4 regions of the Streptomyces sp. NBC_01198 genome follow, and region 1 is predicted to be linked to each of the others. Evidence: riboswitches for the same ligand, from Rfam matches in the RefSeq annotation. Region 1 holds a riboswitch; each other region holds the start of a gene.
What was found. A riboswitch is a leader RNA that binds a small molecule or an ion and turns the genes downstream of it on or off. The one in region 1 is predicted to bind cyclic di-AMP.
Positions count from the first base shown of each region.

Region 2: it holds a riboswitch for cyclic di-AMP, as region 1 does, so the genes downstream of both, OG702_RS23030 (transglycosylase family protein) here and OG702_RS30525 (M23 family metallopeptidase) in region 1, are expected to answer to the same signal.
Region 3: it holds a riboswitch for cyclic di-AMP, as region 1 does, so the genes downstream of both, OG702_RS34160 (C40 family peptidase) here and OG702_RS30525 (M23 family metallopeptidase) in region 1, are expected to answer to the same signal.
Region 4: it holds a riboswitch for cyclic di-AMP, as region 1 does, so the genes downstream of both, OG702_RS21010 (M23 family metallopeptidase) here and OG702_RS30525 (M23 family metallopeptidase) in region 1, are expected to answer to the same signal.

Region 1 is NZ_CP108568.1:6,855,905-6,858,094, forward strand. Features, by position in the region: gene OG702_RS30520 (GNAT family N-acetyltransferase) at 1-514, shown strand, start outside; cyclic di-AMP (ydaO/yuaA leader) riboswitch at 901-1,089, shown strand; gene OG702_RS30525 (M23 family metallopeptidase) at 1,095-1,919, shown strand; gene OG702_RS30530 (AAA family ATPase) at 1,956-2,190, opposite strand, start outside.
Region 2 is NZ_CP108568.1:5,149,858-5,152,047, reverse strand. Features, by position in the region: gene eno (phosphopyruvate hydratase) at 1-310, opposite strand, end outside; gene OG702_RS23030 (transglycosylase family protein) at 481-1,152, opposite strand; cyclic di-AMP (ydaO/yuaA leader) riboswitch at 1,156-1,295, opposite strand; gene OG702_RS23025 (transglycosylase family protein) at 1,685-2,190, opposite strand, start outside.
Region 3 is NZ_CP108568.1:7,685,144-7,687,333, forward strand. Features, by position in the region: gene OG702_RS34155 (ATP-binding protein) at 1-417, shown strand, start outside; gene OG702_RS34160 (C40 family peptidase) at 482-961, opposite strand; cyclic di-AMP (ydaO/yuaA leader) riboswitch at 965-1,167, opposite strand; gene OG702_RS34165 (hypothetical protein) at 1,500-1,820, opposite strand; gene OG702_RS34170 (ATP-dependent Clp protease proteolytic subunit) at 1,827-2,190, opposite strand, start outside.
Region 4 is NZ_CP108568.1:4,687,169-4,689,358, reverse strand. Features, by position in the region: gene OG702_RS21010 (M23 family metallopeptidase) at 1-1,124, opposite strand, end outside; cyclic di-AMP (ydaO/yuaA leader) riboswitch at 1,137-1,295, opposite strand; gene OG702_RS21005 (N-acetylmuramoyl-L-alanine amidase) at 1,690-2,190, shown strand, end outside.

The sequences.
Region 1 (2,190 bases):
GCCGCGCGGCGTCGAGGGCCTCGGCATCCGCCGGGCCGGTCCCGGCGACCTGCCGCAGATCGGCCGGATGGCGGCGGAGTCCTCCCGGCGGCAGCGCGAGTCCGCGATGTTCCAGCCGCAGCCGGAGGGCGCGCTGGCCGCGCTGCGGCTGCACTACGCCGACGCGCTCGCCGATCCGCGCTGCGGAGCCTGGATCGCGTCCCGCAGGGGCGAGGAGATCGCCATGGTGCTGGTCGTCCCGGCCGTGCCCGACCCGGTCGTACCGGAGTCGTGCGTGGAACTCGCCGAGGCGTACGTGGAACCCGCCGCGCGCGGCGAGGGCATCAGCCGGGTGCTGCTGGCCACCGCGCTGGCGTGGGCGTACGACAACGGCCACCGCTACATCTCGGCCCGCTGGCACTCCGCCTCCCCGCTGGCCGCGGGGCACTGGCCGGCGGTCGGCTTCCGGCCGGTGGCCTACCGGCTCAGCCGGACGCTGGACGCGCGCATCGGCGGAGTGCCGGGCAGCTACTGAGGACGGGCTGACGTCCCGTCGGCCGCGATCCCGGCATATCCGAAACACCGTGCCAATTCCGGCATTTCGCAGTGACGCCGATCACTGCCGGCCGGATCCGTGACCGGCGTCACGGGCCGAACACGGTCCGGCTCCCCGGCGACACCCGCTGTTTCCGGTCCGGGCCGTTTGTCACCCTGTGCGGCCCGCCGCTCGACTCGCGGTGACCGGTCCGCATACGTACCGGCGTGTACGGATGGCGAGGAGTAACCGCCGGTACGGGCGGATTGGGGCGGCATGCCGCGTTTGGTTGCCCGCCGCTCCCGGCGTCGTCTAGCTTCGCCCTACCGCGGGCCGGACGTCCGCGGTATCCGCCGGGCGGGACGCCGAATCCTGCCGCCGCCCGGTATCGGGAACAGCCGAGCACTCAGGGCAGGAGCGGGGGACCCAGGTAGGTCGCCGTCCGGGGACACCGGACGGCTCGGGGTGAAGCCGCGCGACCGTACGCGCTCCTCGGAGCGCGGCCACGGCGGACCGCGGCCGGGCATCTCCTGCCCGAACCCGACAGCTCACCTCGCAGGCGTAGGAGAGGAATTCCCCCATGCCCGCAAAGGGACAGCACCGCAAGCCCCGCTCGCTCAACCGCCTGACCCGGGTGTGCATCGCGGCGGGCACCGGAGGCGCCGCCCTCGCGGTGCCGCTGCTCGGCGTCGGCCACGCGTCGGCCGCCGAGCCCACCAAGGCCCCCGCCGCTTCCGCGAAGTCGCACGAGTACACCGTCGTCCGCGGGGACACCCTGGCGAAGATCGCCACCACCCACCACGTCAAGGGCGGCTGGAAGTCGCTGTACAAGGCCAACAAGAAGGTCATCGGAGCCAACCCGAGTCTGATCCGCCCCGGCCAGCACCTCACGCTGAACACCGCCCCGGTCAAGGCCGCGCCGGCCCCCGCGAAGAAGGCCGCCCCGGCCCCGGCCAAGAAGGCCGCGCCCGCGGCCGCCAAGAAGGCCGTCAGCTCCACCGGCTACACCAAGCCGGTCGGCGACGCCGCCATCGGCACCCCTTACCACGCCCAGGGCTCCAACTGGTCCTCCGGTTACCACACCGGTGTCGACTTCCTGGTCTGGACCGGCACCCCGGTCCACTCCGTGGCGGCGGGCACCGTGGTGCACGCAGGCGCCGACGGCGCCTACGGCAACGACGTGATCATCCGGCACGCCGACGGCAAGTACACGCTGTACGGCCACCTGACCAAGCCGGTTGTCTCCGTCGGCCAGACCGTCGCCTCCGGCCAGGAGATCGGCATATCCGGCGCCACCGGCAACGTCACAGGACCGCACCTGCACTTCGAGGTCCGCACCACGCCGAACTACGGTTCCGACATCGACCCCGTCGCCTACCTCGCGGCGCACGGTGTCACCATCTGAGTCGCCTGACGCCCCACGGCAGTGCCCGCCCGGTCTTCACCACCGGGCGGGCGCTGCCGTGTGTCCCTCCTCGAACAGCCCGGCCAGCTCGCCGCGGGAGACCACGCCGAGCTTCGGATACGCCTTGTAGAGGTGGTAGCCGACGGTCCGCGGGCTCAGGAACAGCCGGGCCGCGATGTCCTTGTTCGACAGCCCCGCCGCCGCCAGCCGGACGATCTGCGACTCCTGCGGGGTGAGCCCCGCCCGCGCGTCCACCGGGCCGCTCTGCCGG
Region 2 (2,190 bases), 1.7 Mb from region 1:
ACTTGTCGGGAGTGGCGTCCAGGTCGAACATCGCCTGGTCGATCAGCCGCTGCTCGGTGGCGTCGTAGCCGACCAGCTCCGGGCCGATCTGCTCGATCACGGCGAGGACGGCCTTCTCGACGCCCTTGCCCTGGTAGCGGTTCTTGTCGCCGTCGCGGAGTTCGAGGGCCTCGAATGCGCCGGTGGATGCGCCGGACGGCACCGCGGCGCGGCCCGTGCTGCCGTCATCGAGGCCGACCTCGACCTCGACGGTGGGGTTGCCTCGCGAGTCGAGGATTTCCCGGGCTACGACGACGTCGATGGACGGCACGTTGTCTCCTTCAGATGATGTCTTCTCGTCTTTTCCGGGACGAGCCTAACCGCCCCGGGTGCCCGTGCCGGTTCCCGGCCCGGCCCCTGAGACGGAAAACCGGCCGGGCACGCGGCGCCCCCGAGGGCGGGCCGCGTGACCGGCCGGTCGGTGAGGTTCCCGCCGGGCGGTCAGCCGAGGTACAGCTGCTGGCCCGGGTAGATCAGGTCGGCGTCCTTGACGCTGTCCTTGTTGAGCTCGAAGAGCTTGTGCCAGCCGCCCGCCACGTGGTGGCTGGCGGCGATGCGCGACAGGGTGTCGCCGGAGACGACGGTGTAGTCGCCCTTGCGGGCGGTGTGCCGCTTCCAGTCCGTGGCGGTGTGCTTGGCCGGGGTGGCCTTCTTCGCCGGGGTGGCCTTCTTCGCCGGGGTGGTGGCCTTGGCAGGCGTGGAGGTGCTTGCCGAGGACGACGAGCCGCCGGTGTTGATGTCGGGCGACGGGCCGCCCGCGGTCAGGCCGCCGGCCGACGCGCAGGACCAGGCGCCGGGGCCCTGGATGGCGAGCAGCTTCTCGGCGGCCGCGATCTGCTGGTCCTTGGTGGCCAGGTCGGCGCGGGCCGCGTACTGCAGGCCGCCGGCCGCCTCCCAGCTGGACTGCGAGAACTGCAGGCCGCCGTAGTAGCCGTTGCCGGTGTTGATCGACCAGTTGCCACCGGACTCGCACTGGGCGACGGCGTCCCAGGTGGCCACCGAGGCGGCGGACGAGGACGTGGCGCCGATCAGCGGTATGGCGATGGCGGTGCCGGCGACTCCGGCGAACGTGGCGAAACGGACCATCTTCGAGGCGCGACGGTGCTTACCCATGTGTGTGTTCCTCACCGACGCCTACGAGGTCAGCTGTCGGGTTCGGACGTGAGTTGCCCGGCCGGCACCGCGGTGTTGGACGCGGATGCCCGGCTTCACCCCGAGCCGGACCGGTGGCGTTCACGCAGCGGCGACGTGCTGTCCGCGCTGCGCGGCGTACTGCCTCTGGTCCGGCGGAAGACCGTGGGTCCCCCGCTCCTGCCTGCGGCGCTTTCGCGTCGACTGTTCCCGTGGGGGCGGCGGCAGGACTCGGCGTTCCGCTCCGGCGGGGCCCGCTGTGGCGAGCGTTTAGACGTTAAGCACAGGGGGCCCGGTTGAACAAACACTCGCGTTTCGGGCGCCAACTGCCGTCCGGGATTCGGGGAGTGGAAGAACCCGCAGGTCGGACGGCCGGAGCTCAGCAGCGAGCGAGCAGCCGGTCACAGCTCCGGAGAGAGGCTTGTCACATCGCCGCAGGGCACGGAAATACCGTACGTCCGTTTTGTCACCGGGCTTGCCCGGCACGGCTGTTCGGCCTCCCGGCAGCCGGCGTTCACCCCAGGCTGAGAATCTGTCCGGGTTTGATGAGGTTTGGATTGTCGCCGATCAGCTGGTGGTTGACGTCGTAGAGCCGGTGCCAGCCGCCCGCCACATCATGGCCGGACGCGATCCCGGACAGCGAGTCGCCTGCGCCGACCTTGTACGTACCCGGGTCCGTATCGGCGCCGGTGTCCGTATTGCCGGTGGTGACCGTGTCGTTGGCATCCGCGACGTTCGCGGTGACCGCGGAGGATTCGGTACGGGTCGCCCGGTCGGTCGCTGCCAGCGCCTCGTCGGAGGGGCTGTACGGGCGGGCGTGACGCCCGCTCCCGTCCGTGGGCGCGCTGGGGGCCGCGGGGTCGGCGGGAGCGGCCGGAGGGGTGCCGTGCGCCGTTCCGGGGTGGGCGACCGCGCTGGGCGGCACCGAGCCCGTACCGGGGTGGGCGGGCGTACTTGCCGACGGCGGCGCGGTGGTGGTCGGCGTAGCCGGATCGGCCGGCGTGGCCGGCGCCGACGGAT
Region 3 (2,190 bases), 830 kb from region 1:
GAAGCATCCATCACCCTGCCGAGCGACCCCGCGTCGGTGACGACGGCCAGGCGCTACGTGTGCGGTCTACTCGCCGACTGGGGGCTGCCCGCCGGGGCCCCCGCTGTCGACGCGGTCCGTCTGATCGTGTCGGAGTTGGCCACCAACGCGGTACTGCACACCTCGGGGCTGTCGCCGACCTTCACCGTCGACGTACGCCTCGAACGCCTGGAGGAGTTGCACATCGGCGTCACCGACAGCCATCCGCGCTGGCCACGGCAGGAGACCGCCGCCGCGCTGCAACAGGACAGCGGGCGGGGGATGGTGATCGTCCGCCACCTCACGGCGGAGTCCGGCGGCAGCCTGCAGGTCACGCCGACCGACGCCGGGGGGAAGACCGTGTGGATCATGCTGCCGTGGGCGGTCCCGGTCGGCTGACCGGCGGTCCCGGCCGCCGGCTGCGTGCCGGCCGCCGCGCCTGTCCCCGGGGGCTCCCCGGGCGTCACACCCGGCCGTACCACACACTCCTGGTCCAGATGTGCTCCAGCCGGACCCGCGCGCCGGTCTTCGGGGCGTGCCAGATCGCGCCGCCGCCCGCGTAGATCCCGACGTGGTAGACCGACGAGCTCGACGAGCCGGTGTGGAAGAACACCAGGTCGCCCGCCCGGCGCGCGGATGACGAGATGTGCCTGGTGCTGCCGTACTGCGCCGCCGCGGTGCGCGGCAGCTTCCTGCCCGCCTGCTTGAACGAGTACAGCGTCAGGCCCGAGCAGTCGAAGCGGCTGGGCCCCGCGGCGCCCCACTGGTAGGGCGAGCCCTGCTTCGAGGCCGCCACGCCGAGGGCTCTCGCGGCGAGCGTGGCGGCGTCCGCCTGCTGTGCGGCGCCCGGCAGCAGCGCCGGTACGGCGACGGCCGCCGCGGTGAGCACCGAGGCGGCCCCGATCCGGGACAGCCTGGCGGACAGTGCGATAGGCGCGGTCATGCGCAACCCTTCGTCGTCAGCCTGCGAAGGATGACCTGTCGGGTTCGAGCAGGCGAAGATGCCCGGCCGCATGCAGCGGCTTCACCCCAAGAGGCGGCCCTTACCTGCTCCTGGCCTGCCCCGTCGTGCCTGGGTCCTCCGCTCCCGCCGTTGCACTCGTGTCGACCTGACATCCGCACGCCGGCGGGATTCGGCTTCCGTGCGGACCGCCCCGCCACGGCGGCGGGGGCTTGTCGTCACCACGGATCGTGACGCACCGCGCACGCCGGCACCGGCTGGGAAACGCCCGATGTGACTCTCGTCACACTGCTGCCATCCGGGTGACGGCATTAGGCCTTCCGGGTGGACTGCGCCGCCGGCGGCCCGTGTGACCTGCGGGCTTGTCGATCATCGGCAAACGGGTACGCAACCGCGCCGGCCGTCCGCGCCGGGTTGCCGATCCGCCAATGGGCTGAGCCGATGTTCGGCCGAATCGGGGGCGGTCGCGCCGCTGGGTGACGAGCCGCGTCCCCGGTCCGGCCGCGGACGGTCCGCCGGGTCAGTCGGCCACCGGCGGCGGAGCCGTCTCGGGCGGCACCACGGCAAGTGACGACCGGCGTTCACCGTCGAGCACCCGCAGCGCCCGCCCCAGCGTGGCGTGATGCAGGTCCGTCTCGCCGCGCAGATGCATCACCGTCAGCGCCTCCCGCAGTGCCACGGCCCGCCCGACCAGCGCCTGGGCGGCCCGCAGCGCCGCGTAGGTGTCGGTGGTCCGCGACGGGTTGATCCGGCCCAGCAGGTCAACGACCTCCAGGTAGCAGTCGATCAGCTCGCCCTCGGAACGGGTGAGCGCCGGCAGCGGCGGCAGTTCCGGCACCACCGGGCCTCACCGCAGGCCGTAGGAGGGGCCGTTGGCCTTGCGGCTGGTGGTCAGCCGGTCCACCAGGCCGTACGCGACCGCGGATTCGGCGTCGAAGACCTTGTCCCGCTCGATGTCGGTACGCACCCGGTCCAGGTCCTGGCCGGTGTGCCGGGCCAGCAGCGTCTCCAACTGCTCTCGGGTGCGCAGCAGTTCGTTGGCCTGGATCTCCAGGTCGGAGACATCGCCCTGCACCACGTCGCTCATCGAGGGCTGGTGGATGAGGATCCGCGCCCCCGGGGTGATCATGCGCTTGCCCGGCGCCCCGGCCGTCAGCAGCACCGCGGCGGCCGACGCGGCCTGCCCGATGCACACGGTCGCGACGTCGCAG
Region 4 (2,190 bases), 2.2 Mb from region 1:
TGCGGCCCCGGTACGTTGCCGGTCGCGCCGACCCGGCCGATGGTGTCGCCGGTGACGACCTCGCCGGACGTGGCGACCATCGTCGACAGGTGGCAGTACCACAGCTCGGTGCCGTCATCGAGGCGGAGGACCACCCGGTAGCCGAACGAGCCCGCCCAGCCGGCCGAGGTGACCGTGCCGCTGTGGACGGCGTGCACCGGGGTGCCGGTGGGGGCGGCGAAGTCCTGGCCGGTGTGGGTCGCCCACATGTTGCCGGACTCGCCGAAGGCGGTGGTGAGGGTGTAGGAGGCGACCGGCTTGACGTAGGAGACGGCGAGCCGGGCGAGCCGTTCGGCCTCCGCCCGCGCGGCGGCGTCCGCGGCCGCCTTGGCCTTCGCCTCGGCCTCGGCCTTCGCGGCTGCGGCCTGCTCGCGCACCTTGCGGGCGGCGGCCTCCTTGGCCGCCTGCTCGGCGGCGGACTTCTCGGCGGCCTCGCGCTCGGCGCGGGCGGCGGCGTCGCGCTGCCGGGTGACCTGGTCGACGATGCGGGTGCGCAGCGCCTCGCCGGGGTCGACGGGGGTCGCGGCGGCGGCCACGTCCTCCTCGCCGTGCGCGTCCTGGGCGGCGTCATTAGCAGCCGCCGTAACGGCCGGGTGTGGGGCGTCCGCCGTGCCGGTCGCCTGGACGACGGCGGAGGGGTCGTACGACGGTGTGCCGACCGAGACCTCGGGCTGCGGGGCCGGGACCGCCTGTGCGGGCAGTGCGTCGGGGAAGCCGGGCGAGTCCGGCAGCGATATCGGCGGCCCGGCGGGCGGCGCGTCGGCCGCCTCGGCCACTCCACCGGCACCGACCGCGGCCATGGCCGCCATGCCCAGCACGGCGCTGCCGACCGCCGCGCCACGGGCGGGCAGGCCGGTGCGCTGCCGCGGCAGGCGCAGCTGGCTGCGCAGGCCGGCGGGCTCCGAACCGTAGTCGTAGCCGTCGTGGGACGGCGCGGACGACGCCGGCGAGGACGAGGAAGGGGTGGCGGCGGAGCCGTCGGAGGGGGCGCCGGACGGCAGGGGCTCGTCCCGCTCCCCGAAGGGCCACTCCCCGGTCGGTTCTGCTACCGGGGCAGGAGCGTAGGCAGGCTGGTTGGACGCCACGGGGGCGCACTCCTTTCCTTCCTTCTCGCCTACCGGGTTAGCTGACGGGTTCGGAGCAGGAAGGTCTCCTACGGGCCTGACGGCTGCCCGATTCACCCCATTGGACCCCTCCCGCGGTAGCGGAAGGGCGGGTCCCCGGTTCCCGCGGACGGGATTCGGCAAGCGCACGGTGCCGCCTGTCGGCGGCGGTGACGACCGCGCTGCGTTATCGAACGTTAATAGAGCCGGAGAGGTTTTCCAAGCCGAATGGGAGAGTTGGGGACGGGAACCAATCGGGCAAGGTATACGTAGAGTGGAGGAACCGGACAGGTGGCGTGGCCGGGCAGTGATGTGAGTGTGCGTCAGTTGTTATCGGAGAGGCCGACATGGCTACGGGCGGTGAGCGGGTGACGGCGGGGCGCAGCGGCGTGCGGGCGCAGATATCCGCCTGACCGGCGCGGTACCAGTGGTCTGGACCTGTGCCAATTCGCGAACCACTTGGCATGCCAGGGGCGCGGGCCGCACGATGGGCGGGCCCGTTCTTGTCATGCACCCGCCCTCATCATGACGCCTCAGGGAGCCTTCGATGGAACGCCCCAATCCCGCCGTGCCCAGCCGCCGTTCGCTGCTGCGCGGCGGCCTCGGCCTCGGTGCCGCCGCCACCGCGGGCCTCACCGCCGGCCTCTGGCCCGCCGGAGCCGCGCAGGCAGCCGACGGACCCGCAGGTGCCGCGCTGACAGCCGACGGACCCGCCGACGCCGTGCGGGCGGTCGACCGACCCGCCGCCCTCCGCGCCGGGACGGTGGACTACCCGTCAGCCACCTGGGCGGCGGCCAGCACCGCCAACTACACCGCCGCCAGCAGGCCGACCACGTATCCGATCCAGATGGTGGTCATCCACGTCACCCAGGAGACCTTCGCCGACACGATCACGCTCTTCAAGGACCCGGCCCACGCCGCCTCGGCGCATTACGTGGTCCGGTCCGCCGACGGCGCCATCGACCAGTGCGTCCGCGAGCACGACGTCGCCTGGCACGCGGGGAACTGGGACTACAACACGCGCAGCATCGGCATCGAGCACGAGGGC